4 regions of the Nonomuraea sp. NPDC049129 genome follow, and region 1 is predicted to be linked to each of the others. Evidence: riboswitches for the same ligand, from Rfam matches in the RefSeq annotation. Region 1 holds a riboswitch; each other region holds the start of a gene.

Region 1 (7,485 bases):
TCGCTGGCGGCCTGGAAGCGCGACGTCGACCTGGGCGACCACGTGGGTGTGGAGGGCGAGGTCATCACCTCCCGCCGCGGCGAGCTGTCGATCCTGGCCGACCGCTGGCAGATCACCGCCAAGTGCCTGCGCCCGCTGCCGGAGAAGCACGTCGGCCTCACCGACCCCGAGGCCCGCGTACGCCAGCGCTACGTCGACCTCATCGTCAACGACGAGGCCCGGGAGATGGCCCGCGTCCGCAGCGCCACGGTGCGCGCGGTGCGCGACTTCTGGCACGAGGAGGGCTACCTCGAGGTCGAGACGCCCATGCTGCAGCCGATCCACGGCGGCGCGGCGGCCCGGCCGTTCAAGACCCACATCAACGCGTACAACATGGAGCTCTACCTTCGCATCGCGATCGAGCTCTACCTGAAGCGGCTCGTGGTCGGCGGCATCGAGAAGGTCTTCGAGATCAACCGCAACTTCCGCAACGAGGGCGCGGACTCCACGCACAACCCCGAGTTCACCATGATCGAGGCGTACGGCACCTACCTCGACTACAACGACATGGCCGACCTGACCCAGCGGATGTACCAGAAGGCCGTCGTGGCCGCTCTGGGCACCTCTGTGGTCGTCCACGACGGCGTCGAGGTGGACCTGGGCATCCCCGAGTGGCCGCGCATCACCCTGTACGGGGCGGTGTCCGAGGCGCTCGGCGAGGAGATCACCACGGAGACCCCGCTGGAGCAGGTCCGGAAACTCGCCGACGGGCGTGAGATCCACTGGGACCCGAAGTGGGGCCAGGGCAAGCTCGTCCAGGAGATCTTCGAGGCCCTCGTCGAGCACACGCTCATCCAGCCGACGTTCGTCATGGACTACCCGCTGGAGACCTCCCCGCTGACCCGCCAGCACCGCGACAACCCGCTGCTGACCGAGAAGTGGGACCTCATCGGGTTCGGCACCGAGCTGGGCACCGCCTACTCCGAGCTCGTCGACCCGGTCGAGCAGCGCCGGCGCCTGGTGGAGCAGTCGCTGCTGGCCGCCGGGGGCGACCCGGAGGCCATGCAGCTGGACGAGGACTTCCTGCAGGCGCTGGAGTACGCCATGCCGCCCACGGGTGGCATGGGGGCCGGGATCGACCGGATGATCATGGCTTTCACCGGCAAGAGCATCCGGGAAACGATCTTGTTCCCGCTGGTCAAGCCGACCCACTGACCCGCCTGCCGCCGAAGAGTGTCGGCCCGGCTCCCACGCCGGGCCGTACCGGCCGCTGTCGGGTTGACAGCGGCCCGATCTCCTGCGGCGAGTAGGAGAACGCGGGCGGCGGCGTTCGCCAGTCCCTTAACGCGGGGAGCGGGCATCTCCCGGCCGCCTGCGCCGAGTGGCTTCTCCCTCTGGCGCATGAACCGTTCATGGTCTTTGGCGGGCGCTGCCGACCCGGCGGCGCGGGGGTACAAAAGACTGCCCTAAGCAGCCACATTTCCGATATTTCGCATATTGAATGCGAAGAATATTCGCGTTTTACGGATTCGGCGCTCAGCAGGTTCGCGGCGCTCTTGGGGAGCGGGCTGGAGCCGTTGTAAGGGCGCCTGTGATCCTTCATCGGGCCCCGAAGTGTGCCGACATATGGCGAGTACTTCACATACAGCCGATCATGTCAATGGCGATGGTCAGAGGGCGGTATCCGCTGGCTTGACGACCTTTCCAGAATGCGTTTACCGTCTGCGAGACGAGCTGCAGCTCTGCTCGGACATAGACGTCTCGAGTTCTGCTGTTGGGGGGAGGGCTCCCGATGTATGTGCTCACTGAGAGCGTCGAGCTTAGCCACGCGGATCTGGCGTTGCTGGCGGAGCTTGCCAAGGGGGTCACGGTTGATCGGGTTGGCAGACGACTGGATATCAGTGGACGCACGGTACGCCGGAGACTTCGGGGTATCTGCGACCGCATCGGCGTCGCCACCGCGATCGAGGCCGTGGCCTGGGCCGCCCGCCGCCAGCTCATCTGACCGTTCGACCGGCCCAGCCGCCCGGGCCCCAGCTGTCAGAGTGCTTGTCGTGGTGTCCGGAGGTCAGTCGGCGATGCGTACGGCGCCCGCGAACGGGCGGCGGGCGATGGACGCGATGCGTACGACGTCGCCGGTCTGCGGCGCGTGGACCATCATGCCGCCGCCGATGTAGATGCCGACGTGGTGCAGGTCACCATAGAAGAAGACCAGGTCGCCGGCGCGCAGCTCCTCCTTGGAGATGTGCCGTCCGGCCGTCCACTGGTCGCCGGTGTAGTGCGGCAGTGAGATGCCCACCCGCTGGTAGGCCGCCATCACGAGGCCGGAGCAGTCGTACGAGGTCGGCCCCTCGGCGCCCCAGACGTACGGCTTGAGCTGCTGCGTGAGCGCCCACCTGGCGGCCGTGGCGGCCTTGCCGGCGCCGATGACCGGCAGGTCGACCCGCGTGGCCCGGGTGCCGGGACGGCCCGCCTCGCCGATCGCCCGCTTGAAGAGACTGCTCTCGACCTTGGCGACGAGCTTGGTGATCTTGTCGCGTTTGGTGCCGAGGCCCTCGACGATCTTCTCGACCTCGTCGATGCGCGTCTTGGCGCTGGCCCTTGCCTGCTCGGCGGCCTGCCTGGCCGTGGTCACCTGGTTGACCTCGAAGCCCTGCTGCTGCTCCAGCGCGTAGGTGGTGGCCGCCCGGTCGAGGAAGCTCTCGGGGTCGTCGGAGGTGCCGAATGCCAGCGCCTGGCCGAAGCCGCCGTTGATGTAGGCGTTCTGGGCCAGCAGCGCGGCCTTGGCGCGCTTCGCGGCCAGATCGGCCTCACTGGTGGACAGCGTCTTCTTGGCCGCCTCAGCCGACTTCTTGGCTGTCTTGAGCTTCTCCCGCTGGCCGTTGAACTCCTCGCTCAGCGTCTCGATCTGGGTGTGGAGCTCCTCGGCCTGCTTGGACAGGTCCTTCAGCGAGGGCTTGGGATCGGCGACGGCGGAGCCGACGGGTACGGCGAAGAGGAGGGTGGCGATGGTCGCCGCGATGACACCCAACCGGGTGGGGATCTTCCGGAGCTCAGAAGGGCGGGCCTGAGCGCCCGCCGGCTTCGTCTCGCGATCGCGGGTCTGCTTCACCAACCAGCTCCTCTCATCGGCGCCTACCGGGTTAGCTGACGGGTTCGGGCCGGAGCAGCCCTACCGAACGACTCGCTCGGATTCACCCCATGGGTGGTGGCGTCGGGATGAGGTCGCCACCGGCGGGTCCCCGGCTCCCCTTACGGGGATTGGGCGCGTCTCCACGCTGGCTCGCGTGGGTGACATCGTCGCTGGACACTAGTGCACTCCGGGTTCGTGCTCAACCAGAACTGCCAAGTCTGTAGAGGTTTCACAACCGAAGGGTCACGAGGTGATCTCGTGCTTGCCGGTGCAGGACAAACTTTATGTCCTTTTTGCACCAAGTTCGTCAAGGCATGGAAGCCTGAGGGCCAAGGGATCCCTCATCGTGCTCGATCAACCACGAGATGTCATGAGATGGGAGAGACGTCAGAGTTACGGGGAGGCCGTAATCGGATCTGTACGCTGGAGACCCATGGAGCAGGTCGCCGAAGTGACAGTCCCGGACACGGAAGTCGTCGTCCGGCGTGCTCGCACGCCGGATGTCAGGACGATCCGTCTCCTGGTCGACACCTACGCGGGCGCCGGGCCCCGGCTTCTGGAGAAGGCCACCGTCACTCTGTACGAGGACGTGCAGGAGTTCTGGATCGCCGAGCGCGGCGGCCAAGTGGTCGGCTGTGGCGCGCTGCACGTGCTTTGGGAGGATCTCGCGGAGATTCGCACGGTGGCCGTTGATCCGGAGTTCCGAGGCTTCGGAATCGGGCACCGGATCGTCTCTTCCTTGATCAAAACGGCCCGGGAACTCGGCCTGCGCCGGGTTTTCTGTCTGACTTTTGAGGTGGATTTTTTCGCGAGGCATGGATTCCGCCCCGTACAGGGCACTCCGGTCTCACCCGAGGTCTATGCGGAGCTGCTGGCCTCGTACGACGAGGGTGTCGCCGAGTTCCTCGACCTCGAACACGTCAAGCCCAACACCCTGGGGAACACCCGCATGCTTCTCCACCTGACATCGGGTGACGCGGACCTTGACTAATGGGAAAGGTGATTGTTGATACCTATGTCGATACGTTGGGCAGCACAGGCATGTGTCCTGACACGTGCCACATGCGCACTCGAAGCGAGGTGACACGGTGAGCACCGGACAGCCGCCGTATCCACAGGACGAATCCGGCGAGAACTCTGCGCCTGGCGGATCTGAATACGGACATCACAACACGGGCCGTCCCTATGGCGAGCCCGACCCGGATGCGACGGTCGTTGGCTACCGGGCGGACGACGCCTACGGTCAGCAACCCAACTATGGGCAGCAGCAGCCGGGCTACGGCCAACAGCCGCAGTACGGTCAGCAGCAGCCGGGCTACGGCCAGCAGCCGCAGCAACCGCAGTACGGACAACAGCCGCAGTACGGTCAGCAGCCCGGCTACGGTCAGCAACCGGACTACGGCCAGCAGCCCGGCTACGGTCAGCAACCCGGATACGGTCAGCAGCAGGCTTCGGGTCAGCAACCCGAGTACGGCCAGCCCAACTACGGTCAGCAGCCGCAATCGCAACCCGGTTACGGTCAGCAACCGCAATCCCAGCCTGGATACGGCCAGCAGCCCGGTTACGGGCAGCAGCAGCCGTCCCAGCCGGGCTACGGGCAGCAGCAGCCGTCGCAACCCGGCTACGGCCAGCAGCAGTACGGCCAGCAGCCACCGTCGGGCCAGCAGCCCGGCTATGGCCAGCAGCCCAATTACGGCCAGCAGCCCGGTTACGGGCAGCAGCAGCCGTCCCAGCCGGGCTATGGCCAGCAGCAGCCGTCGCAACCCGGCTACGGCCAGCAGCAGTACGGCCAGCCGGACTACGGTCAGCAGCAGCAGTACGGCCAGCCCGGCTACGGTCAGCAGCCCCAGTACGGCCAGCAGCCCGGCTACGGGCAGCCGCAGCCGCACGGGGTCCAACCGCCCGGCGCCCCGGCCCCGCTCGCCGAGTGGTGGCAGCGGCTCGTGGCGAGGATCATCGACGGTGTCATCTTCGGCATCGCGAACTGGGTGATCGGTCTCGTTTTCGGGGCCATCCTGCTCGCCGGCTACAACTCCGCGACCGGCGTCACGACCGGCCTGATGGGCCCGACGCTCTACGGCATCGTGGTGGCCATCGTGATGACGGCGGTGTACGTCGCCTACGAGTTCTTCATGACCAAGATGAGCGGCCAGACGGTCGGCAAGATGGTCATGGGGATCAAGATCGTGCCCACGGGCACCATGCTGCCTCCGGGCGGCCTGCCTAACGACGTGGCGCTCAAGCGGGCCGGTGGCACCTGGGGTGGATACATCCTCGGCGTCATCCCGTTCGTCGGGTCGCTGCTCGGCGGGATCGTCGTCGCGCTGAACGGTGCCTCCCAGCTCTGGGACAAGCCGCTGCAGCAGACGTTCGCCGACAAGTTCAGCAACACGGTGGTTGTGAAGATCAAGTAGTCTTCGCGGACGCGAAACAGAGGCTGGCCAGCGGTCAGCCTCTGTTTTGTATGTGCGGGCGGCAGCAAAATGGGTAGCGGTCGGTTCGCCGAAGGGGCGAGGTGGGTTATGACCGGGTTGCCGCCGTGGAGTGACGCCGTCCCCGCGGAATGGTGGGAACGCCTGGCCGCCCGGCTCATTGAAGCCCTCGTCTTCGGTGTCTTCTATTACATTCTGTTCGTCGCGCTGTGGGGTGGCTTCCGAACTGTCGGGTTGCTGGAGGCGTTCGACAGCCGGTTGCCCGGCGTGTTCGCCTGGCTGCTCGGTGGGCTGGGATATACGGTCTATGACTGGGCCGCGCATTCCATGAGCGGCCGTACGTTCGGCAAGGCGATCATGAGGATTCGCCTCGAACCGAGCGGCCTTCGGCGCGGTGCTCTGCTGAAACGAGCCCTGGTCTATCCGGGAGCGGCGATGGTCATGGGCATTCCGGTGCTCAATGTGCTGGCCGGAATCTTCGTCTTCGGCGTCGGGATCCTCATCTTGATCGACAAGCCGCTGCAGCGTGGGCCGCACGACCGGCTCGCCGGAACGCGGGTGATCAAAGATCTCCGCTGACCCTTGTGGGCCTGGCGAGAAGTCTTTCCGCAAAATTTTCGCTTGATCCGGTAAGGAGCCTGGAGAGACTGGCATTAGGCTATGGGGCGTCCGGGTTGCCGGATGTTGGCGCACATGGCACATGGACGGCATCCATGTACCACTATGGTCGGGTGCGGGCGGTTGTCCACCTCGTGAGGCATGAGGGGCGCTCATGCCCAGGCCGCTTGTGGATAAAGCGCCCATCGAAACCCCCGTCCGCTGTGGAGGCGAGGACGAATGCAGGCCCTTACCGACGTATTGTCAGCGCTGATCCCACCGGTGGTGGTGGGCGCCGCCTTCATCTTTGGCGTAGTGAAGTTGGTCCGATCCGAGGCCGCCGGACGCCGTCCAAACCCCCAGGATCAGGCCGAGAACCACAACTGAGCCGCCGCTCAGCAGAATCTCTGTAGCGCTGAATTGTCTCCGCGCCTTTCCGGGTATATGTTTGCCCTGGCGAATGAAACAATGCTCCGCGAAAGGATTGCGTAGATGGCCAAGCAGATCCAGGAGATTCTCATCGATGACCTCGATGGGGGCGAGGCCAATGAGACGGTCAGCTTCGCTATTGACGGCTCCTCCTATGAGATTGACCTGAGCGACCTTAACGCCAAGAAGCTGAGGGACGCGCTCACGCCTTTCGTACAGCACGCTCGTCGGTCCGGTGCCGTGACCACGCGTCGGCGCGGTCGCGGCGGGCAGCGTGCGATGAGCCGCGAGAAGAGCTCGGAGATCCGGCAGTGGGCCAAGGCTCACGGTCTGCCGGTGAGCGAGCGTGGCCGAATCGCCTCTACCGTGGTGGAGAAGTACGAACAAGCTCACTAGAGAGCCATCTCCTGACCATGCGCTTATGCCGCTCGCCTAAGAACCCCGGCGAACGCCATAAGCGCATGATCATTTATAGCTGCTTCTCAAATGCTGGACGGTTCGTGACGGCGATCTTCTAATCGCCCATATGTGATCATTTTGGGCTGCCCGCTCGGTCGATTCCGGGCGGTTTTCTGGCATGGTGCGTTCCAGCCCCGGTGTGGGCTCCCCGGTGCGGCGACGCTCTGGATCGGTAACCGCGATGGCCCGGATCGGTAACCTCGCTGACCGGACCGGCGATTTCGTGGCCGCGTGTGCCGTGCCGGGATCGGGATTTCGCGGCCTGCCGGGTGCCGTGGCACGATCGAGATTCCGCGACCCGCGGGTGCCGTACCACGATCGATTGGCGGCGGGCGCGCTTCCTTACATAGGATGTTTGCGTATGGCTCACGGATCAGGCATGGGCGATGCGCGGGCGGGCTCTCTCCCCGGCACCGGCCGCAAGCCGATCCATGTTGATCTGCCGGCGCCGTGGCG
Region 2 (7,485 bases), on a different contig from region 1:
GGTGGGCATCCAGGGGGCGACGCTGACCCACCACCTCAACGCGATGGAGAGCGGCGGCCTGCTGACCCGCCGCCGGGACCCCGCCAACCGGCGCGTCCACGTGGTCGAGCTGACCGAGGAGGGGGAGCGGTTGTTCCACCGGCTGCGTGAGGTGGCGATGGCCTTCGACACCCGCCTGCGCGTGGGCCTCAGCGAGGAGCAGACCGCCTCGTTCGAGGAGATTCTCGCCCAGCTGGCGCAGAACATCCGCGACTAGACAGGCGGCCAGACCGGCCTCGGCCTGCGGGTTTCGGCCGATGCCTGCCGGGAAGCATGGTCCACGGCCCCCCGCCCGCGGGAGGTGGAGACGTATGCGCATCGAGGTGACGCCTGACGGTCCCTACGTGGTGACCGGATCGGTCCCCATGGCCAGGCAGGTCATCGGCGGCGACGCGATGGGCCAGTCGACGAAGTGGGTCCAGGGCGAGGAATATCCGGTCGCGGAGTCGTACGAGCTCTGCCGCTGCGGCCGTTCGCAGAACAAGCCCTACTGCGACGGCAGCCACGAGCGGGTCCGGTTCGACGGCACGGAGACCGCCTCGCAGCGGTCATACCTGGGGCAGGCGGAGGAGCAGGCCGGGCCCGAGCTGGCGCTCACCGACGCGCCCGCGTTCTGTGCCTTCGCCCGCTTCTGCGATGCGGACGGGCAGGTATGGAAGCTCCTCAAGATCCCCGGACAGGGCGAGACCGCCGCGCGACAGGCCGCGCACTGCCCGTCGGGCCGGCTCACCGCCTGGGCGTCTCGCGCGCCGATCGAGCCCGAGTTGCCGCCGTCCATCGGCATCGTCGAGGACGAGGTGGCGGGCGTGGGCGGGCCGATCTGGGTACGCGGCGGCATTCCGGTCACCTCGGCCGACGGCCAGGACTACGAGGTACGCAACCGGGTCACGCTCTGCAGGTGCGGAAGCTCGAGGAACAAGCCGTTCTGCGATGGCTCGCACGTGACCATCCGCTTTGCCGGCGCCTGACCCCGGTTCGACCTGACTCCGCGGCATGAGGAGGATGGGTTCATGAACACACGATCTATTGGCCAGGCCCATGTCGGCGCCATCGGGCTCGGCGCCATGCCCATGTCCGTAGCGGGGCACATGCCCGACGAAGCCCAGTCGATCAAGACCATCCACGCGGCGCTCGACGCGGGAGTCACCCTCATCGACACCGCCGACGCCTACACACCGTCGGCCGACCAGGTGGGTCACAACGAGCGGATCGTGGCCAAGGCCCTGGCGAGCTGGAGCGGCGACACCGGCGACGTGCTCGTGGCCACCAAGGGCGGCCACACTCGCATAGAGGGTGGCGGGTGGCAGGTCAATGGCCGGCCGGACTACCTGGCCGAGGCGTGCGAGCGCTCCTTGAAGGCGCTGGGGGTGGAGGCGATCGGGCTCTATCAGCATCACCGGCCCGACCCCGCCGTGCCGTACGAGGAGACGCTCGGCGGCCTGCGCGACCTGCTCGACGCGGGGAAGATCCGGATGGCGGGCATCTCCAACGCCAATCCGGAGCAGATCAGGCTCGCCCACGAGATCCTGGGCGGGCGGCTGGCCAGTGTGCAGAACGAGTACTCGCCGAAGTTCCGGACCAGCGAGCCGGAGATCGACGTGTGCGCGGAGCTCGGGGTGGCGTTCCTGCCGTGGTCGCCGCTGGGCGGCATCAGCTCGGCGTCCGAGCTCGGCGGCAAGCACACGGCGTTCGGCACGGTGGCGGCGGCGCGGGGCGTGTCGCCGCAGCAGGTCTGCCTGGCCTGGGAGCTGGCGCGCAGCCCGGTGGTGATCCCCATCCCGGGGGCCAGCAGGCCGGAGAGCATCATCGACTCGGCCGCCGCGGCCGACCTCGTCCTCACCGCCGAGGAGCTGTCCCTGCTTTCTTAGCTGGACGCTTCTTAGATCTATAGCAAGTGGGCTGGGGCCGGCTGGTCGGCCGGCTCCAGCCCGCGCAGCTCGGCCAGGGTCTCATCGGCCCAGGCGAGCGCCGAACGGCCCTGTGTGAGGCCGAGGTTGAGCGCGTACCGGCCGAGCCTCGATCCGTCCTCGGGTTTGCACTCCAGGACGGCCAGCCGCTGCTGGAACCCCGCCCTGATGCGCTCGACCACCGCGATGGCCGACTCCCTGTCGAGCAGCGGAAGCAGGAACGCCTGGAGGGCCACCTCGCTGCGTATCGCACCGACCGGTTCGTGCTCGACCAGCCAGGAGCGCACCTGCTCCGCGCCCTCGGGCGTGATCGCGTACATCTTCCGTCCGCGCGCCCCCTCCGACTCGACCGCCACCAGCCCGTCGGCGGCCATCTTCACCAGCTCCGGGTAGATCTGCGTGTGCCCGGCCTGCCAGACGTGATTGAGCGACCGCTCGAAGGATTTCGCCAGGTCGTAGCCGCTGGCCGGCCCCTTGGCGTCGAGGAGCCCGAGCAGCGCGATCCGTAGGGACATGTCGGCAAGCATAGCAAAGGGTTGACATGTCAATCCTTACATGTCACTCTCCACACGTGAATACTGACACGAAGCGCAGAGGCGATGGCCTCCTGCTGGTCGCCGTGCTCGGCGGCATGTTCTTAGGAATGCTCGACCAGACGATCGTCGGTACGGCCCTGCCGCGGATCATCACGGAACTGGGCGGCGTCGATCTCTACACCTGGGTCGTCACGGCCTACCTGCTGACCTCGACCGTGACCGTGCCCCTCTATGGAAGGCTGTCGGACCAGCACGGCAGGAAGCCGCTGCTGCTGATCGGCATGTCCGTGTTCCTCCTGGGGTCGGCGCTATGCGGGGTGGCGCAGGACATGACGCAGCTCATCCTGTTCCGCGCGTTGCAGGGCTTGGGCGCGGGCGCGCTGCTGCCGCTGTCGATCGCCCTGGTGCTCGAACTGTTCCCGCCGGAGAAGGGCGGAGCCCGGGTGCAGGGCGCGATGGGCGGAGTGATGGCGCTCAGCTACCTCGCCGGGCCGTTCCTGGGCGGGCTCTTCACCGACCACGCGAGCTGGCGCTGGGCCTTTTATGTGAACGTGCCGATCGGCCTGGTGCTGATCGCGATCATCGTGCTGCGCCTGCCGCGCCGGCCGGGACATGGCGGCGGGCGGCCCGACTACCTGGGAATCGGGGTCTTCACAGTTGGCATTAGCTCGCTGCTCATCGGCCTGACCGAGAAGGGGCTCGACGGCCACACCTGGACCAGCGTGCCGGTGATCGGGCCGATCGCGCTGGCTCTGGTGTCGCTCGTGGTGTTCGTGGTGGTGGAGATGCGGGCCGAGGCGCCCATCATGCCCCTGCACCTGTTTCGGAACCGTACGTACACGCTGGTCAACGTGACCTCCTTCTTCACCGCCTTCTGCATGTTCGCCGGCGTGGTGTTCCTGCCGCGCTACTTCCAGGAGGCGCTCGGCGCCAGCGCCACCGAGTCGGGGCTGCGGATCTACCCGCTGACCCTGGCCATGGTGGTGGGCAGCATGGTCGTGGGCGCGCTGATCAGCCGGACGCGCGTCTACAAGCCGTGGCTGGTGGCGGCGCCGTTCCTGCTGGTCGTGGGCACGCTGTTGTGCGCCGGTCTGACGCTGGACACGCCGCCCTGGGTGCTCGTCGGGTGGATGGCGCTGATCGGCCTCGGCATGGGCCCGATGCTCTCCGGCCTGACCGTGGCCGTGTCGAACTCGGTGCCGCCCCAGTACATGGGTACGGCCTCGGCCAACCTGACGTTCTTCCGCCAGATCGGCGGCTCGGTCGCCCTGGCCCTGGCCGGCACCGCCTACACCTCCGTCATCGCCACCGAGGCGCCGCTGCACGGACTGGCCGCCGCGCACGCCTCGGCCGCGGCCCTGGTCATCCCCTCGCTGGGGGTCGCGGGCGCCCTCGTGGCGCTGGTCGCCCTGATCGCCATGCCCGGTGTGCGGATCGACCGGGAAACCCCACAGCCCAAGGTCGAGGCCAGTTTCGCGTCCTGAGCGCCGTCATGCGAAGCTGTCCTTGTCCCCAACACCAGGAGGTCCTCATGGCGGAAACACCGGAGCCGGAAGTCGACGAAACTCCCGAGGACGAGATGAAGCGCAAGTTCCGCGAGGCGCTGGAGCGCAAGCGTAACCAGCATGCTGACTCGAGCGCGGGTGGCAGGGGCAACGACCCTTCCAAGATTCACGGCGCTCACGGGCCCGCCGCCAGCAAGCGTTCTTTCAGGCGGAAGAGCGGCGGTTGACCTGAGCTTTTCTGGGGGTACGGCATGCCGTACCCCCCTTTTTTCTTGACCCTCTAGGTAGATCTTCGCCCGTTTCATGGGCTTATGTTTGCCTTTGTCCGGTTCGGTACCTATAGTTCATGGAGTTACCAGCCGGTGACTTTGGGGCTTCAACAGGGGAGTACCAACCGGCAGGCGCCGAATCCCGCTCGCGGGAACCGGGGAACCAACGTTCCTTAGGGGTGAATCCGACCTCGGTCGGTAGGGCATCTCCACGTCCGAACCCGTCAGCTAACCCGGTAGGCGAGATGGAGAGGACACCTACCGCATGCGTAACCCCCGCGTCGTGCCGCCAGCCCGCGTGTTGTCGTCCGCAGACTGACCGGCGCCTTCCCCCCGCTCTTCCACGCTCCGCGTAGCGACCGTTTGGCGTCTTGCCCGGCTACGCCCACCTTTCACGAGCGCGATCCCCTTTTCCCGTATAAAGGACTTCACTGCTTCATGTCTGTTCGCTCTGCTATGCTCACCGCCGCCCTCGTAGGCGCGATCTCCATCAGCGCAGGCACCGCCGCACACGCCGACACCGGCAACGACAAGAAGGTCCTGCTCAAGGGCAAGACCACCGCGTCCTACTTCTGGGACGACTCCTCCGGCCGCGCCGGGGACACCGGGCTGCCGGCCAGCGGCAAGCCCATGCAGAAGGGGCTCGCCGCCAGCCCGAGCTGGCCGCTCATGACCGAGGGTTACGTCGTCTACAAGGGCAAGAAGATGCCCTTCTTCGTCGGCGACCGCGGTCCGGGCGTGCCGTCCTCCAGCGGCGTCATGCTCGACCTCGACGCCAAGACTTTCGCCGCCCTGACCGGTGGCCGCTTCAACTCCAGCACGCTGGGCGTGGACGGCAACGGTGGCGCGGGCCACATCAAGATCGACTACGTCATCACCAAGTGGGGTAGCGGTCCGGGCAAGAAGAACTACCCGCAGCCCTTCTCGACCGGTGCGTACGCCGTCGTGGACCGCAACCCCGCCAAGCCCCCGAAGATCGTGGCCGAGGGCGACAAGCCCGCCGCGGTCAAGCCCGCTCCCGCCAAGGCCGTGCCGGTGGCCGCCAAGAAGGCCGACAAGGCTGAGGAGAAGGTCGCTGACAAGAAGGTCGTCGAATCGAACGCCATCGGTGGCGCCGCCGCGGCGGTCGCGCTGGCGATGTTCGGCGGTGGCGTGACGGTCGGCCGCGACCGGATCCGCAAGCTCGTCCGGCGCTGACAACCGTCAGGTCCGAAGACGGTTTTGCTGACGGCCGTCAGGTCCGGAGCCGACGGCCTTGATGGTCGTCGGTTTCGGAGCCGGCGGTCTTTGCGTCGCGGGAAACAGAATGTCATTCTGACCTCGTGACCACGCTTGCAGCCGCGAACGGCATCGAGATCGCGTACGAGACCTTCGGCTCACCCGGCGGACGTCCCCTGCTCCTCATCATGGGGCTCGGCGCCCAGCTCATCCACTGGGACGACGAGCTCTGCGAGCTCCTGGCGGAGCAGGGCCATCACGTTGTCAGATTCGACAACCGTGACTCCGGACTCTCCACACACCTGCACGACGAGGGCGTTCCCACACTGGGGACGTCCTCTTCGTATCTGCTGGATGACATGGCCGACGACGCGGCCGGGCTGATGGACGTCCTCGGCTGGCCCGCCGCCCACGTCGTGGGCGCCTCGATGGGCGGCATGATCGCCCAGACGCTCGCCATCCGGCACCCCGAGCGGGTCCTGACCCTTACCTCGATCATGTCGACGCCCGGCCCGGACGTGGCCCCGCCCACGCCGGAGGCCAGCGCGGTGCTGCTCGCCGCGCCCCCGACTGATCGGGACGCCGTGCTCGCCCAGTCCTTGAGGACCTGGGCGGTGATCGGCTCGCCCGGCTTCGACATGGACCGGGAACGCATCCTCCGGCTGTCCGGCCAGGCGTACGACCGGTGCTTCGACCCGCCGGGCACGACCCGGCAGCTGGCCGCGATCATGGCCTCCGGCGACCGCACGGAGCAGCTCGGCACGCTGGGGATCCCCGCCCTGGTCATCCACGGCGAGGCCGACCGGCTCGTCCCGGTCGCCGCCGGCCACGCCACGGCGGCGGCGATTCCAGGCGCCACGCTGCTGACGTTCCCCGGCATGGGCCACGACCTGCCCCGGCCGCTCTGGCCGGACATCGTCGGCGCCATCACCAAGCTCACCACGAGCTGACGCACCAGGAATCAGGCCGGTCAGGGATCAGGCTGTTCAGGGACCAGGCTGTTCAGGGATCGGTGGAGGTCGGTGGCTCGTGTCCGCCGCGCCCGGACGCGAGCCACCGGATCTCTCAGACCTCCAGCTTCTCCTCGATCCCGCGGAGCTGGTGCCGGGCCAGGGCCAGGTTGGCCCGCGCCCGGTCCAGGGCGAGATAGAGGAAGAGCCCCTTGCCGCCGCGGCCGGTGATCGGCCGGATGATGTGGTACTGGCCGCCGAGCGTGATCAGGATGTCCTCGATGGAGTCCTTGAGCCCCAGCGAGTCCATCGTGCGCAGCTTGGCCTTGACCACCTCCGTGTTCCCCGCCGCGGCGACCTGGAGATCCAGGTCCTTGGAGCCGCCGAGCGCCCCCAGCGCCATGCCGCTGCCGTGATCGACGATCACCGCGCCGAGCGAGCCGTCGATCGTCATCATCTCCTTGAGAGAGACGTCCATGCTGGCCATGCCTTCCTCCGTTCAAGCTCAGTGAATCCGTGCTGAGATGGCGGCCACGCTGGCCGCCGTCTTGCGCCCCTCCAGCCGGAGCAGCCCGAGATTGGTGCCGGGCTCAGCCAGGACTGCGAGGACGATGGTGGGGCCCGCCGCGTAGAAGGCGGCGAAGCCGGCGGTGCCGGAGATGAGCGTCTCCTCCAGTACGCCCTGGCCGGTCATGATCGTCATTCGCCTGCTCAGCGCGAGCAGCGCCGCGGACAGCGCGGCGACCTGCTCGCCACTGTCGTCGGCGTTGTCGCAGGCGATGCTCATGCCGTCAACCGTGCAGGCGACGCTCCCGCTGATGTCCGGAGTGCGCTCGCGCAGGAGAACCATCTCCCTGAGCACCTCTTCACGCAGCTCCACCGGTGGCCTCCTTTGCGGGCGGGGGAACCTCATGTCAGCTCCTCCAGCGCCTTCTTCAGGCGCATCAGCAGGGCCAGGTCCGTGGGGTCCGCCGTGACCGGCGGGCCGAGCGGCAGGCCCGGGGTGCGGGGATCGTGCGGCGGCCGTTGGCCGGCGGCCACGCGCCCCCGCTGCGGCAGCG
Region 3 (7,485 bases), on a different contig from region 1:
GGCGGGAAGCGGCTTCTATTGTTCGGCGGAACCCGTCAGGCGCTCGCGCAATGCCGCCTCGCGTTCGGCCTCCTCGGGGGTCATCGACCCGTCCGGCAGGTCGGCGGCGTCGAACACCTGCCAGACATCCAGCCCGACCCCCTCATGCCCACCGGGAACCGGCACCCGCAGCGCCCATTCGATGGCCTCCTCCCGGGACTTGACCTGGATCAGCCAGAACCCGGCGATCAGCTCCTTGGCCTCGGCGAACGGCCCGTCGAGCACCGTCGCCTTGCCATCCTTGGTGTAGGCGATCCGCGCACCGTGGGAGCTGGGGTACAGCCCTTCGGCGGCCAGCAGCACCCCCGCCTTGGCCAGGCTCTCGTTGTAGGCGCCCATCGCGTCGACGAGTTCCTGGCTGGGCAGTTCGCCGGCCTCGGTCGCCTCGTTCGCCTTCCCTACGATCATGAACTTCACGATCCGCCTCCTTCACTCTCACGAACGCGTCGAACGGTCAAGGCCCCGAATCGACACGTGAGCAGAAATTCTTCACCAGGAGACGTCGCAGCGTCATCGGCACCGCGAACCAAGACCGGCGCCTTCAGCCCGCCAGCGGTAGGACCGGCGATCTTACGTTCCAGCGAGGACCCGGACATCCTCCTGGCCGTGATCCGGGCTTGGGATCCGCCGTAGTCCGCTTCTCGCCAGTTCTTGCGGTAGTACGGGAGCGTATAGATGGCCAGTGTCCTGCCCTGCCGCAGGACGGTGCCGTCATGGCGGAGGCGTCCGCCGCGCGGGCGGGCACGCCGGAGCCGATCAGGACCACGAAGGCGACCGCCGCCGCAGGCAGCAGGCGGAAGTCGGGTGACTTGCGGGCTGTTCGAGTCCTGACTCCAGGGGCTGCAGATAGTCGGCGGCGAACCTCGCGTGTCAATACACAGAGTAGCTATTACGGCGCATACCGTATCTGTTGGGCTTCTGCGCCGTTTCCGTCGTCACGATGTTCTGGGCTACGTCCTCGAACGGCACCCGAGACAACCATGGTCCGCAGAACCCGGCGGCTGCCACCAGGGCAGCCGCGCCGACCGTCAACGGTTAGGGAGCGCGATGAGCGACGACAAGGAACCAAAGCTGATCTACGGCCAGGGGGCCGATGCGTGTCCCGAGGGGCACTTCTGTCTCTATCGGGCCAATAACTTCAACGCGGGCCAGACCCCGGGGCGTGGCGACAAAATCCTGGCCATTCCGATGGGCGCGCATGCCAACGACTTCTCCGAGTACGGGTTCGACCACAGCGGTGATGGGGTGAGCGCCGTCGTCAACAACACCGTCGAGGACAACGCGCTCTTCTCGGCCGCCAACCAGCAGGGACACTCACTGCCGGTGGAGCGGGGAGCCTCGATCGCGAGGTTGTCGGACATCCCCATGGCCGAGAGCCCGAACGGCTCCTGGAACGACCAGGCCCAGTCCGCGCTGGCGGCCCGCTTCGTGGGGAACCTGCGCGTCGACCAGGAGTTGCGAGGCCACTGGGCGGAAGGCTCGGGCCACATCTACTCCTACCGGCTCACGATGCACGCCGAGGACACCCGCGTCATGAAATGGGCCGTGGGCTTCGGCGGCCTGCCGGAGGGAACCTTGCTGTCCAAGAGCTTCGTCGACACCTTCTGGGGCGAGATCTTCCGCGACGGCAGCGACGGCGCCGTCCTGCTCGGCTCCCCCGAAGGCGGCGGGCACAGCGTCGATCCTGGGACAGCCCTTCCCATCGACATCCAGGTCGTCTACCCAGGCGAAAGCCCCGCCTACGAACGCCTCACCGGCCTGAACGCCCAGCAACTGGGCTGACTCGCCGGATCGCCGAAAGCGTCGTCCAACGCCGATCTCCCCGCGAAGCCGTGGCGTCGCGGGGAGATCGGCCGGGGGTCCGGTCTTGCGTCAGATGTGCTCGGCGGGGTTCGCCGGGAGGTAGAAGTTCCAACTGCCGTGTCCCTCGTGGGCGCCGCCCGCGGGGCAGTGTCCGTTGTCGGGGCGGCCATTCCACCAAAGGGTGTAGCACTTGTTACAGAAGCGCCAGTTGTCCTGCTGCGTCGTCGGTGACATGTCCCCTCCTCCAGTATCGAGAACCGGCTCGCTGTCCGGCCACCGTCAGTGTCCGAGGTGACGGCAGGCCCGTGACATCCCCAAACTTGGGGGGTTGCGGTCGGATGGGCAGATAAGGCAGCCATGCGCTGTTCAGCCCAACGTGGTGGGCTTTTCGGCAGCCGGTACGTGAGAGTAAGACGCCGGTACGGGAGAGTAGGACGCCGACGAGCGCGCGTCCAGTAGGACGCGCGCTCGTCGGCAGGAGAGCCCTCGATCAGGAAGTCGTCAGGCCCCGTAGTTCGGGTAGCCGTAGCCGACCACCTGGGACGTCGGCCGGACGCGCTGCTGGACGCTGCCGTTGCCTGTGTTGCCCTCGATCGTGGAGATTGTGCCGTCGTGGTTGTCCTTGACGACGAAGCCGACGTGCTCGATGTCGTCCAGGCTCTTGCTGCCGCCCCACGAGAAGAACACCACGGCGCCCGGCTTCGGGGTCGTGCCCCAGTGGTTGTTGTTGGCGAACCACTTCGCGTGCTCGACCGTGTAGGCGTCCCAGCCGATCATGCTGCGCGCGCCGGACTGCTCGCCGACCCACGAGACGAACATCGAGCACCAGGCGGCGTTCAGGTAGTCCGCGCGGGTGCCGCCGTCGCGTCTGAGGGTCTCCAGGGCGCGCGGGGAGTTCATGTACCACTTCTGGAACTTGGTGCCGCCACCGTAGGCGTTCTCAGTGGTGCCGACCTGGGCCTTGGCTAGCGCCAGAACCCGCGAGACCGTGGCCTTGGCCTTGACCTCGCTCTCCGGGTGGCTCTTCGCGGCGGCGGCGTGTGCCGGGGCCGCGGCAGCGTGGGCGGTGGCGGTGTCCGCGTGGGCGGCGGACTGGCCGGCGAAGGCGGCGGCCGCGACGCTCACGCCGAGGACGACGTGAGCGAAGGTCGACTTGGTGGCGCGAAAAAGATGGGACTTGGCCATCGAGGGGGTAACTCCTTGCTTCCATGCCGCTTACCGGGTTAGCTGACGGGTTCGGACGTGGAAGCTGTCCTACGGCACGTGACGTGCCGATACACCCCAAAGGACGGTGGGTCCCCGGTTCCGCGCGAGGCGGATTCAGCGGTCACAGGACGGTCCTGTGATGCCTTTGTGCGATGGTCTGGCAACGAACGGACAAACCGGACGTATGCCTCATATGACCACAAAGGTAATGCAAGTGGCAAGGGTCTTACAAATGGATAAATCGCCAGCTAAGAGAGCTGCTCCCTCGCGTCGGCCAGAAGCCCCATCATGGCAAGGCTTTCGTCAAGTGGCATGATCGCGGATTCGGTCCTGCCTTCGGCCATGGCGTCCCGTACCTCGCGCACCTCGCCGGCGTATCCGTTGTCCGCCGGATCGAGCACGAACTCCTCCGTCTCCATCGACGGCCCGCTCAGCACGACCCGCTCCGGCGCCCAGAACGGCGCCTTGATGTGGGCGCGCATGTCGGTGCCCACCACGAGGGCGTCGTTCGCGTACGGGCCCAGCAGCGAGCACTCCACCAGGGCCCGCCTGCCGCCCGGATAGACCAGCACCCCGCCCGCCTCCGCGTCCACCCCCGAGGGCGCCAGCGAGCCCGTGACGTGCATCCGTGAGGGCATCCCGAGCAGCAGCTGCGCCAGCCCGAACGAGTAGACGCCCAGGTCGAGCAGCGCCCCGCCGCCCAGCTCCGGCGCCCACAGCCGGTGCGCGGGGTCGTAGGGAGCCTTGAAGCCGAACGACGCCTGGACCGAGCGGATCTCCCCGAACCGGGGATCGCCGGCCACCCGCTGAATGAGCGGATTGAACCGGGTCCACATGGCTTCCATCAGGAACACCCCGGCATCGCGGGCGAGCTGGACCATCCGCTCGGCGTCGGCGACGGACGCGGCGAGCGGCTTCTCGCACAGCACCGCCTTGCCCGCCGCGATCGCCGCCTCGGCGACCTCCAGGTGCTGGGCGTGCGGGGTCGCCACGTAGATCGCGTCGACGCCGGGGTCGGCGCACAGCTCCGCGTACGAGCCGTACGCCGACTCGGCGCCCAGTTCCGAGGCCAGCGCCCGCGCGCGGCCGAGGTCGCGCGAACCGACGGCGGCCACCCGCATTCCCGGCTCAGCGGCGATGACCGCCCCGACCCTTGCAGCGATGACACCCGTGGCCGCTATGCCCCATGCGAGATCCTTCATGGGGAAAGATCCTAGGGACTTACCCCATCCAGCTGAAAGTCTCCGGGTCGGGCCCGATCCGGCCGTCCTGCTTGGTCAGGGCGCCTATGGCCGCCATGTCCTCGGCGTCGAGGACGAAGTCGAACACCTCGAAGTTCTCCTTGATCCGCGCGGGCGTGACCGACTTGGGGATCGTCACATTGCCCAGCTGGATGTGCCAGCGCAGCACGATCTGGGCCGGCGTCTTGCCGTGCTTCTCCGCCAGCACGGCCAGCGCCGGGTCGCCGAGCAGGCCCTTGCCCTGCCCCAGCGGGCTCCACGCCTCCGTGAGGATGCCGTTGGCCTCGTGGAACTCCCGCAGCGCGCGCTGCTGGAAGTACGGGTGCAGCTCGATCTGGTTGATGGACGGAACGATGTCGGCCTCGTCGATGACCCGGGTGAGGGTCTCGATGGTGAAATTGGACACACCGATCGCCTTGGCCCGTCCCTGACGGTAGATCTTCTCCAGGCCGCGCCAGGCCTGCAGATACTTGTTCCGGGACGGCACCGGCCAGTGGATCAGGTACAGGTCCACGTAGTCGAGACCGAGCCGGGACAGGCTCTCGTCGAACGCCTCCTCCGCCCGCTCGTGGTCGTTGTTGAAGAGCTTGGTGGTGACGAACAGCTTCTCGCGCGGGATCCCCGAGGCGCGTACGGCCCGGCCGACGCCCTCCTCGTTCCCGTACGCGCTGGCGGTGTCGATGTGGCGGTAACCGGTCTCCAGAGCGGCCGTCACGACCTGTTCGGCCTCGTCGCTCGGCACCTGCCAGACGCCGAACCCGAGCTGCGGCACCTGCACGCCGTCGCTGTTGAGTAGTAGCGAGTTCATGGGTCCCATTGTTCATGTCCCGTTTCTGGCGGCTTAAGGCGGCCGGGCTAGCTTGAAGCGGTCGTGATCGGGCTATCACCCCGCGGGGGTAACAGAGTGGGCAAACAGGCGTCGGCCTGGGTGGAGTCCCCGCTTCAGATGCTGTGCGCCATAGAGGCGCACCGCGCTGGACTGCTCGGGCCTGCCACGGTCGTCGTGCCGCGTGCCGGGCTGCGAGCGCTCAAAGCCACTCGCCGGGAGCTGTCCGGTCTGGCTCTGCCCGAGGGGCTGGAGCTGGCCGAGCCGCGCGAGCGCATGCCGCGCTCCCCGCACGCCGTCGGCGACGCCTTCTCCGGCCGGGTTCAGCTGCGCTGGCTCGTCTCCCATCCGGGCCGCATCGTGATCGTCGATGACGGGCTGGCCACGCTCCGGTTGCTGTCTCTGCTAGCCGAAGGGCCGTACAAACCGCTGTTACGGGCGCGGGCCCACCCGGGAAAGCTGCGCGCGGCCCTGGGGCTGGCGGCGGCGATCAGGCTGCGCGCGAGCCGGGTGTCGGTCTTCACCGCGCTGCCGGTGACCGACGAGCTGGCGGCGGCCGTCCGCGCGGCGGGCGTCGACCTGGTCCGCCACGACTTCGGCTGGCTGCGCGAGCAGCCGCTGAGCGGGCCGGGACCGGCCGAGCGGACCGTCGTGCTCGGCACCTCCCTGGTCAGGAACGGACTGGTCCACCGGGACCGCTACCTGAGCTGGCTGATGGAGCGGGCCGCCGAGGAGCCGCTCGCCTACTTCCCGCACCGCCGCGAGGACCCCGCTGACGTGGCGGTCATCCGCGAGCGGCCCGAGATCACCGTGCACGACGCCGGCGTACCCGCTGAGCTGACGCTGCGCGGTCTCGATCCCGGCCAGCGGGTGCTCAGCCTGCCGTCCACCGCGATCACCTCGCTGCGCGTGCTGCTCGGCCCGCGCGGCGTCGCGGTCGAGGCGGTGGACGTGCCGGACGACTGGTGGACCAGCAGGGCGGCCCCCGACCTGCGCTCCCATCTGACCGGAGTGGCCGGATGATCGGCTTATCTCGCCGCTGATGGGAGTCGCCGGGTGACCGGCTCATCCCGCAGCTGACGGAGTCGCCGGGTGACCGGCTTGCTCCGTACGTGACTGGAACGGCCGGTCAAGACCGGCGTTCAACCCATACGACTGGGCGTCTGCCCGTATTTGACTGGAGTGACCACTTGAGAGTGCTGGCCGTGGCCGACTCCGACTCGTACCTGAAGTGGGCGTCCTGCCTGCTGGAAGACCTGCCGCCCGGCTGCGAGACGGACCTCGCGGTGGTGCGCACGCCGATCGCGCCCTCGCCCGAGCAGATCGCCGCCGCCGTGGGCGGGCGTCCCGCGCCGCCGCTGATGCCGGCGCGGGCGGTGCGGCGTCTGGCGGAGCGGACGCGGCCGGACGCGATCATCGTGGCCTGTACGGGGCCGGTCGTCGACGTACTGGTGGCCGAGGCGTTCGCCGGGCTGCGGCCGCGGCCGGTGTTCGTGACCGGGCTGCCGGGCATCTCGGTGCCCGCGACGGAGAAGGCGTGGCTGTTCCGCAGCGGGTGCGACCTGTTCGTGGTGCACAGCGAGCGGGAAGTGGCCGAGTTCGGCGGGATCGCCGCCCAGCTCGGCGGGGGAGGGGCGGTCGGGCTGGCCCGGCTGCCGTTCCTGCGCCCCCGGGCCGTGCGCGGCGGCGGGAACCGGGTGGTGTTCGCCACCCAGGCCAAGGTGCCGCGTGAGCGTGAGGATCGCGAACGCATCCTGCTGTCCCTGGCCGAGCTGGCCGCCCGCCGCCCGGACCTGGACGTGGTGGTGAAGCTGCGCGCGCTGGAGGACGAGCGGCAGACGCACAACGAGCGCTTCCACTACCAGCGGCTCTGGCGCGAGCTCGGCGAGCCGGGGCGGGTGGCGTTCGAGGTGGGTTCGATGCACGACCAGCTGGCTCAGGCGGCCGGGTTCGTGACCGTCAGCTCGACGGCGGCGCTGGAGGCCATCGCGCAGGACGTGCCGCTGCTGGTGCTGAGCGACTTCGGCGTGAGCGCGGAGATGATCAACCTGGTGTTCGAGGACAGCGGGCTGCTGGGCACGCTCGACGAGCTGGCCGGCGGCGGCTTCCGCGCCGCCGACGCCAGGTGGTGCGCGGCCAACTACTTCCACCCGGCGGAGCGCAACGACTGGGCCGCGCTGCTGGGCGGGCTGGTGGCCGGCGGCCCGCGGGTCCCGGCCAGGTCGCTGCTCGACGGGCCGGAGCACGCCGCCGCCCGCCGACGGGCCAGGATGCGCCTGGACGTGCCGCCCACCATGCTGCGCGTCGGCTACCGGGCCAAGCGGCGGATGCGCCGCTATCTGCGGGCGCTGTCCTGAAGTCGTTGCCCCC
Region 4 (7,485 bases), on a different contig from region 1:
GGCGGGTGGTGAAGGAGCTGACCTTCTCCTTGATGCCGAGCTTCTTGGCCGCCTCGGTGGTCACCCGAGGTTGTGTCTGGGCGACGGGCACGTCCACACGTCGGCCGCCCGCCGCCAGAGTGGCGGAGATCGCCGTGCCAAGGGCGTTGACGTCGATACCGCGTCCAACGCGGGCGTGGATGATCTGCGGCTTGCCGTTCGAGATCTTGAACGAGGCGTCCCTGGGGCGTTGAGGGGGCAGCGCACGTACTTGCAGGTCGACTGACTGGCGTTTGCTGGTGAAGGCCGCGCGTATGGCTCTCCCTGCGGCTTCACGGTCGAGAGCGCGTCCGGCTTTGGGCCGTACGACCTGAGGTTCGAGCCCGCGGTATCGTACGGTGCCCTCGCGGGGCGTGGCATCGATGCTCTTGGCCAGGTCGGCGAGCTTGGTGGTGAGGCGCTGCTCGTCCACGGTGACCGTTGGCTGGAGTTGACGGCTGCCGAAGAGTGATCGGAGGATGCCCGCCGGCGTGGTCGCGCCGTCGAGGGCGGCCCGTACGGTTGCTTCTGCATCGAAGGCCAGGCCCAGGTCGGTGGGAGTCACCCGTCTGGTCTTGCCGACCGCGACAAGCGCGAGCGGAAGCGCGGTCCGTTTGCCGAACTCCCGCTCCAAGCGCGAGCGGGCTTCGGCCGGAGACAGACCGCCGATGTCGACGTTGTCGACACGTGTGCCCGGCGGAACCTCTCCGGCAAGCGCGATGGCGGGCAGGGCGTAAGCCAGCACTGGAACGGCGATGACGGCGGTCACGACGACGGCCAACCGGGCCCGCCGACTCCGCAGGGCACGCCGGGAGCCGCTCCGGGACACCGGCGGGCTTGGCTGGGTGCTCGTCGAGCGGTTCATGGCGTCGCGGGACGGTAGGCAGACATCCCTAGCCGTGGATCGCGCATGGGAAGAGTGTAGCCCTCTCTACTAACGTTCATAGTAGGTAGGGCAAATCTTGAGGGCGCGCATCCGGCGGCGGAGCGCCTCGCCGAGCATGAACACCGAGGCGATCGCCAGTACAGGCTGCACCGGAGCGAAGTAGGTGAGTGCGCCGCTCGTCCCGAGAGCGGTGACGACGAGCTTGTTGCATATGGGGCAGCCGACGGCGAAGGCAGAGAGCAACCCTCCGCTCAGCGTCTTCTTCTGCTGGCTCGGCGGGGGCTGAACCGGGGCGACATAGGTGGCGACGATCAGACCGCTCAGGATCGCGGTGAGCAGCCACACCGGGTAGTTCCACCACAACACCGGCGTCATGCGAGAAAAGTACGAGGTGGGAATGATCCCGGTGGGAACGCCGACGATCACTGCGGTGACGCACCCGGCCACGAATCCAACGAGCCACTGTCTCCTGGTCCAGATACGCATCGCGAGAGGTCCTTTCGACTACCCGATGACCGGGCAGGAAATCAGAAAGGTGATCAAGGAGGGGACGATCAGCGCGAACCCCGGCGCCGCCAACAGCCCGCTGACACCGAGAATGCCAAGCACTCTGTCGCGCCCGCAGGCCGGCGTGACGGGGCTGAGCAGGCGCTTGACACGGGTGACGGTCGACTCGCCGCCGGCTCCCAAGGTGGCCGCGGGGGTGGATGCCCTGGCGACGGCTATCAGCGCCGACGCGATTACGCCGCGCGCATGCTTCCGTGCGGCGACGTCATCGGCCAGCAGCTCTACAAGGTGGGGCACCGCGGTTCCCGTCGCGGCGAACACGGGAAGTCCGGGAAATGCCTTGGCGGCGACCTGGGCGGCCGTGAGCAGGAGGTGATGACGGCCGGTCACATGGGCCCGTTCGTGGGCGAGCACCGCAGCCACCTGACGGTGATCAAGCGCCGCGAGTGCTCCACTGGTGATCACGATCACAGCGCGGCGGCCTGGGACGCAATAGGCAGCGGGCTCGTCGTGCTGGACGACGAGCGCGCCGAGCTCTTGCCGCTCGCGTCCGATCAGCCGGACAGCCTTCCGGTGCCTGATTCGGCAACGCCGTCCGGTCCAGAGCACGGTCAGGCTGGCCCAGCCGACCCTGATGGCGATGCCGCCGGCGATGGACAGGCCCGCCAGCGCGGCCAGCGGGCGGGCCGTGAACGGAGAAACATGACCCGACAGCATCTCACCACAGGCCATGATCAGCGCGGCGACCTCGTCCCCGATGGCGTGGGCGGGGAAGGCGAGCTGCAGCCCGGCCAAGGCTCCCGACGCGATCACCGATGCACAGCCGGCCAGCCACGCGGCGATCGACAGCCGGGGAGAGTCGCGAAGCCGTTGGCTGCGCATGATTAGTCGTGGCAGTCCCCATGCCGTGATCGCCGCATGCGCAACAAGGGCGCCCTCGACGATCACTGCTGGTCGCTTCGGTGAATGGCGGCATCGAGGGCAGCGTGCTCCTCAGGGGTGAGCCGCTCCAGGAAATGGACGAGCGTCATGGCCTGGTTGCCGCCCTTGGCCAGGGCCTCCTGCATGATCTGGGCACTGTAAGCCTCGTGGCTCATCACGGGCTCGTACAGGTAGGCCCGGCCGGATGGGTGGCGGCGCAACAAGCCCTTCTTGTGGAGGTTGTCCATGACCGTCATCACCGTGGTGTAGGCAAGGACCCGGCGGCGCTGCAGCGCCTGAAGCACCTCACGAACAGACACAGGGCCGTCGCATGACCAGATGTGGCCCATGACAGCGGACTCCAGCTCACCAAGACCGCGCGCCATCCCGCCCCTCCTAATCCTATCCATCATAGTAGCGATGGTTGGCGACGGCGCGAAGACTGCTGCTCGGATGTGGCCCGTCTCCCTGCATTCATCTCCGTCCGGAGCGGTCGACTATCTACTGCTTCGTGTAGTGGGAGAGGTGTTACGTGCGCGGGGGGATGGGTAACGGAGGTCTGAGCCGCCGTCGCGGTGGCCGGTGCAGCGAAAGCGAGGACGAGAGATGACGTTGCAAGTCGGGGAGATGCTCTCCGCCTACCCCAAGGACCTTGGTGATGTCGACCAGGCGAAGCTTACGAAATGCATCGAAGAGTGTCTCCGGTGCGCTCAAACGTGTACGGCCTGCGCGGACGCCTGCCTGAGTGAGGACATGGTGGCCGAAATGGTCAAATGCATACGCAGCGATCTGGACTGCGCGGACATCTGCGAGACCACTGCGCGCGTGCTCTCGCGGCACACGGGCTATGACGCGAACATGACGCGTGTGGTCCTCGAAGCCTGCGTCCAGGCCTGCAAGGCGTGCGGCGACGAGTGCGGGCGGCACACCAAGCACGCCCACTGTGGCATCTGTGCACAGGCCTGCCGTGACTGCGAACGCGCTTGCCGGGACCTGCTTGGGGTTCTCGGCTAGGCCTCGGCACGACCGGAAGTCGATCTCTTAGGAAGACGTGCCCGGCATCACGGGGGCGAATGCCGAGTACGTCCGAACGGATGGCTGCGGTTGTCCCCTCCCGGGAGGACCAGCCAGCCGACTTTTCACTATATGACATAGTAGGATCGGCCGCTAAGGCTGATGCGCGGATAGCCGCATAGCAGCTCTCTTACGGCAATTGCCGAAGCGGCTTCCCTGATGTCAGGACTTGTACTGCGGATAGCCATAGCCGACGACGTCGGACTTGGGTCGCACCCGCTCCTCGACCTTCCCATTGCCGGTGTTGCCTTCGATCGCGGTGATGGTGCCGTCGCGGTTGTCCTTCTTCACCAGGCCCATGTGGTCGATGGAAGTAATGCTCTTGTCGCCGCCCCATGCGTAGTAAACGACGGCTCCGGGCTTGGCAAGGGTGCCCCAGCGTCCGTTGTTCTTGAACCACCGCGCCCATGTGACCGTATAGGCGTCCCATCCCATCGTCGGCCTAACGCCGGTCTGCTCACCGACCCAAGAGACGAACATGGCGCACCACGGAGCGTTGGCGTAGGCCTGAAGGCTTCCTCCGTCGCGGGCCAGAGTCTCCTGGGCCCTGGGGGAAGTCATGTACCAGCTGTGGAATCGGGTGCCGCCGCCGCTGGCGTTCTCCGTCGTCCCCACCTGCTGCTGGGCCAGCTTCAGCACGGCGTCCGCTGTGACCTGGCGCTGGGGCTGGGAGGAAGTCGCAGACCGCGAGACGCCAGTTTGGGTCTCGCTGGCGTGGTCGCTGGCGAAGGCGGGCGTACTGGTGATGAGCGCACTGGCCACGGCCGCTGCGGCGAGGGTGAGGCCGTGCTTACGGGCGGACCTGCCGTAGCTCGGCAAGAGGTGTTTGGACATGCGGGGAATTGCTCCTTGCTTCCATGCCGCCTACCGGGTTAGCTGACGGGTTCGGGCGTGGAAGTGCCCTACGGAGCCCCGTTGGGACGGGCGCACCGATTCACCCCAAGAAAGTGGATCCCCGGCTCCGCGAGAAAGCGGACTCGGCGGCCGCGGCTACGATCTGCACACAACGCCGGTGCAGACGAGACGCGGTCTCGGCATTACAGGCCACCATCGGAACGCTGCGGCCTTGGGCCTGTAAAGGTATGCAAGCCAAATGGCCAGCGCAAGCGAAACCTTTGGAAGCCGACCCGAAGGCCCTGTGTGGCCTAGGGTTCAGCCATTAATCCTTTACCTTTACCACGGCGTGGTGCCGTGCCTGAGCGGTGGGCCGCTGTGTCGCTGTTCGGGTTGTGCATAATGTCGCAGTGACTATGAACCGTAGTAGCGTGCTGCCCCGAGCGGTGTACCTAGTGGCCGGACTCGTGGTTGCAACGCTGGTAGCGGGGATGTTAGCCCTCGTCGACTACGAGCGACCGGCGAAGCCGCCCCGGCGTCTTCGGGCTGGACCCGGGAAGCCGGGCAAAGCCTCGCCGGCGCCTGAACCGCCCGTTGTGGCGGCCCTCGACCGTCTGCGGGAGCCACACCTGCTTGTGACCGCGAATCGTCCGCTGCCTGAACAAATGATCGAGCGGGTTCGAGTACGCAAAGGCGTGAGCTCCATGGAGATCGTCGATGCGGCGGCGATACCGCTCGGCGGTAGGAGGGTGGGAACGGTGGGGGTGGAACCATCGGCCTTCCGGGCCTACACGCCCAAGCCGACCGTGCGCGGCGGCGAAGAGCAAACTGGGCGCCCCGTATGTCTGGGGCGCCGAGGGATCTGACGCCTTCGACTGTTCCGGCCTGATCCAGTGGGCCTTTGGCAGGGCGGGCATTCGGCTGCCGCGGGTGACGCATCAGCAGTTCGCCAGTGGACCCCGGGTCCCGTTTTCCCAGATGCGATCGGGTGACCTGATCTTCTGGCGGCCGGACCCCACCAACCCGGGCTACATTTCCCATGCCGCGATCTACTGGGGCGACGGAAAGATGATCCAAGCCCGGCGGACGGGGGACGTCGTCAAACTGGTGCCCGCCCACACGCGCAATCTCGCAGGCGTGGTGAGGGTGATTGAGTGATCACGCGTTGACCCGCTGCGGTGCTTGCCTTGCGTATAACAACGTGTAGCGCACGGTATTGATCGGTCTGCGTTGGATAGATCTTTTATGCCAAAAATCTCATTTCGGTAACCAGCCACCCTTTCTACCTACTACAGTCCTTCGTACTTGCCGGTGACTTGCCTTCGCGGTGGAGGCGGCCGGCTGGTGCCGAGGCCCGCGCCGCGGGAACCGGGGAACCAGAGCCTGGAGCGATCCACGCATGGGGTGAATCCGCCACGGATGCGGCGGTAGGGCGTCATCTCCTGGCCCGAACCCGTCAGCTAACCCGGTAGGCCATAAGGAGAAAGGGTCAAACCCCGGACCTATGCCATCCATTGTGGACGGGCTGCTCGACGCTGCCCAGAAAAATCTCGGCTATCGCGAGAAAACCGACGGCTACAGCAAGTTCGGTAACTGGTACTACGCCAACGTGGACAACAGCGACCCCTACTTCAAGACCGCCCCATGGTGCGACATGTTCATTACCTGGGCCGCCAACCAGGCGGGCGTCGAGAAGTACGTGGGGGATTTCGCCTACACCGTCGACCACGCCAAGTGGTTCAAGGAGCAGGACGCCTGGAGTGACAAGCCGGAGCCCGGCGCCATCGTCTTTTACGACTGGAGCGGGTCACGCGATGTGGAGCGGATCGACCATGCGGGCATCGTCGAGAAGGTACAGGGAGACCAGATCTCCACGATCGAGGCCAACGTCGACAAGGTGTGGCTCAAGCGCAAGGACAGGGACCAGAGCAAGGTCGTCGGCTACGGCCTTCCCCGCAAGGTCAAGGAGAAGTTCGGGGAGGGTGAGACGTTCGTCCTGACGGGCGGCAACCCGCGGACGCCTCTGGTCCGGAAAGGGGTCGTGCAGGCGGCGGGGAAGGCGCAGGAGACCGATGTCGTCCTGCCGACGGCCTCCACGGAGAGCATCGCGGTGTCTGGGGTCGTGTTCGCGGGCGTGCTCTGCGTTGCCGTCGTGGTCAGGCAGGTGAGACGTCGAAGCTCTGCCAGAGGCAGGCAGCAGCGGTATGCCGGCCGTCACCGTTCGATCATGGCGTAGCGGTTCATGATCTGGCAGGGCGGAAGGCGACGGTGAAGTCCGGCCCGCCGTTCTTGGACCCATAGACCGTGCCGTCCTCGGTGGCGGCTACCAGTCGCTGCGGGTCGGGTGTCCGCCAGCGCAGCAACCTGCCGAAGCAACTGGGCTGCGCCATGTTGGAGGACGGCTTGGTGGAGGTCAACGAGTTCGGGCAGTGCTCGGTGAAGGGAGTCTTCGCGGCCGGCGACATGGCCAGGCGGGCGTCCATGCCGTTCCCCGGCTGGCCAGGTGATCATCGCCGCCGGTCAGGGCGTCACCGCGGCCGTCGTGATCGATCAGGAGTTGCTGTACGCCTGAGCTCAGAGCAGCGAGAGCGTGTGGCAATGATGCGCGATCAGCGCGCTCACCCCCGGAAACACCGCCAGAGCCGCCGGTCCTGCGAGGAACAAGGTGACGGCCACCGTGCCCACCAGCCGCTCGCGGCGGTGGAGCGGCGCGGCCGGATTGAGCATGCGGCGCACCCTGCTCAACGCGTTCTCGCCTGCAGCGCCCAGCGCGAACGCGGGCACCCGCCCGGTGGCCAGACCGACCAGAGCCGCGGCGAGGTGCAGGCGCGGATGCTGTCCCGCGGCCACATCGTCGGCCCGCAACTCCACCAGGCGGGCCACCTCCGCTTTGGCCGTTGCGAACAGCGGGAGAGCAGGAAATGCCTTGGCCAGGCCTTCAGCCAGGGCAAGGAGAAGATGGTGGCGTCCTCGGAGATGGGCTCGCTCGTGCGCCAGCACCGCGGCCACATGCTCGGGCGGCAGGGCGTGGAGCGCCGCCGTGGTGATCACGGCCTTGTTCGCCCTGCCGGGCAGGCAGTACGCGAGCGGCTTGTCGTACTCCAGGACCACCGCGTCCAACTCGCCGTCACGCCGGCCCAGCAGGCTCAGCATCTCCGAGTGCCGGGCACGCTCGCGCCGTGAGGTCAGCAGCACCCTGATCACGCAGAACACAGTCCGTGCGGTGATGAACCCGCTGACCAGGA

What was found. Region 1 has a riboswitch for cyclic di-AMP ahead of AB0B64_RS10135 (C40 family peptidase). Riboswitches for the same ligand answer to the same signal wherever they lie in the genome.
Region 2: linked by a shared signal. The riboswitch ahead of AB0B64_RS16755 (hypothetical protein) and the one ahead of AB0B64_RS10135 (C40 family peptidase) in region 1 are both predicted to bind cyclic di-AMP.
Region 3: linked by a shared signal. The riboswitch ahead of AB0B64_RS40990 (CHAP domain-containing protein) and the one ahead of AB0B64_RS10135 (C40 family peptidase) in region 1 are both predicted to bind cyclic di-AMP.
Region 4: linked by a shared signal. The riboswitch ahead of AB0B64_RS12910 (CHAP domain-containing protein) and the one ahead of AB0B64_RS10135 (C40 family peptidase) in region 1 are both predicted to bind cyclic di-AMP.

The regions. Positions count from the first base shown of each region.
Region 1 is NZ_JBEZDU010000003.1:150,881-158,365, reverse strand. It holds gene lysX (bifunctional lysylphosphatidylglycerol synthetase/lysine--tRNA ligase LysX) at 1-1,194, shown strand, start outside; gene AB0B64_RS10140 (LuxR C-terminal-related transcriptional regulator) at 1,772-1,984, shown strand; gene AB0B64_RS10135 (C40 family peptidase) at 2,048-3,091, opposite strand; cyclic di-AMP (ydaO/yuaA leader) riboswitch at 3,097-3,257, opposite strand; gene AB0B64_RS10130 (amino-acid N-acetyltransferase) at 3,546-4,103, shown strand; gene AB0B64_RS10125 (hypothetical protein) at 4,126-5,010, opposite strand; partial or broken gene AB0B64_RS10120 (RDD family protein) at 5,047-5,526, shown strand; gene AB0B64_RS10115 (RDD family protein) at 5,635-6,123, shown strand; gene AB0B64_RS10110 (Lsr2 family protein) at 6,634-6,966, shown strand.
Region 2 is NZ_JBEZDU010000005.1:180,991-188,475, reverse strand. It holds gene AB0B64_RS16785 (MarR family winged helix-turn-helix transcriptional regulator) at 1-256, shown strand, start outside; gene AB0B64_RS16780 (CDGSH iron-sulfur domain-containing protein) at 351-1,007, shown strand; gene AB0B64_RS16775 (aldo/keto reductase) at 1,050-1,907, shown strand; gene AB0B64_RS16770 (PadR family transcriptional regulator) at 1,925-2,461, opposite strand; gene AB0B64_RS16765 (MDR family MFS transporter) at 2,518-3,966, shown strand; gene AB0B64_RS16760 (DUF5302 domain-containing protein) at 4,014-4,214, shown strand; cyclic di-AMP (ydaO/yuaA leader) riboswitch at 4,380-4,514, shown strand; gene AB0B64_RS16755 (hypothetical protein) at 4,695-5,453, shown strand; gene AB0B64_RS16750 (alpha/beta hydrolase) at 5,579-6,424, shown strand; gene AB0B64_RS16745 (hypothetical protein) at 6,540-6,911, opposite strand; gene AB0B64_RS16740 (roadblock/LC7 domain-containing protein) at 6,930-7,304, opposite strand; gene AB0B64_RS16735 (hypothetical protein) at 7,334-7,485, opposite strand, start outside.
Region 3 is NZ_JBEZDU010000017.1:232,934-240,418, reverse strand. It holds gene AB0B64_RS41005 (YciI family protein) at 16-447, opposite strand; gene AB0B64_RS41000 (hypothetical protein) at 1,087-1,821, shown strand; gene AB0B64_RS40995 (hypothetical protein) at 1,912-2,076, opposite strand; gene AB0B64_RS40990 (CHAP domain-containing protein) at 2,344-3,027, opposite strand; cyclic di-AMP (ydaO/yuaA leader) riboswitch at 3,040-3,178, opposite strand; gene AB0B64_RS40985 (Gfo/Idh/MocA family oxidoreductase) at 3,297-4,250, opposite strand; gene AB0B64_RS40980 (aldo/keto reductase) at 4,270-5,097, opposite strand; gene AB0B64_RS40975 (hypothetical protein) at 5,194-6,138, shown strand; gene AB0B64_RS40970 (DUF6716 putative glycosyltransferase) at 6,312-7,472, shown strand.
Region 4 is NZ_JBEZDU010000004.1:5,052-12,536, forward strand. It holds gene AB0B64_RS12875 (VanW family protein) at 1-883, opposite strand, end outside; gene AB0B64_RS12880 (hypothetical protein) at 953-1,390, opposite strand; gene AB0B64_RS12885 (M48 family metalloprotease) at 1,409-2,359, opposite strand; gene AB0B64_RS12890 (BlaI/MecI/CopY family transcriptional regulator) at 2,356-2,718, opposite strand; gene AB0B64_RS12895 (four-helix bundle copper-binding protein) at 2,939-3,346, shown strand; gene AB0B64_RS12900 (CHAP domain-containing protein) at 3,569-4,240, opposite strand; cyclic di-AMP (ydaO/yuaA leader) riboswitch at 4,253-4,399, opposite strand; gene AB0B64_RS12905 (NlpC/P60 family protein) at 4,958-5,398, shown strand; cyclic di-AMP (ydaO/yuaA leader) riboswitch at 5,576-5,730, shown strand; gene AB0B64_RS12910 (CHAP domain-containing protein) at 5,745-6,476, shown strand; gene AB0B64_RS12915 (M56 family metallopeptidase) at 6,815-7,485, opposite strand, start outside.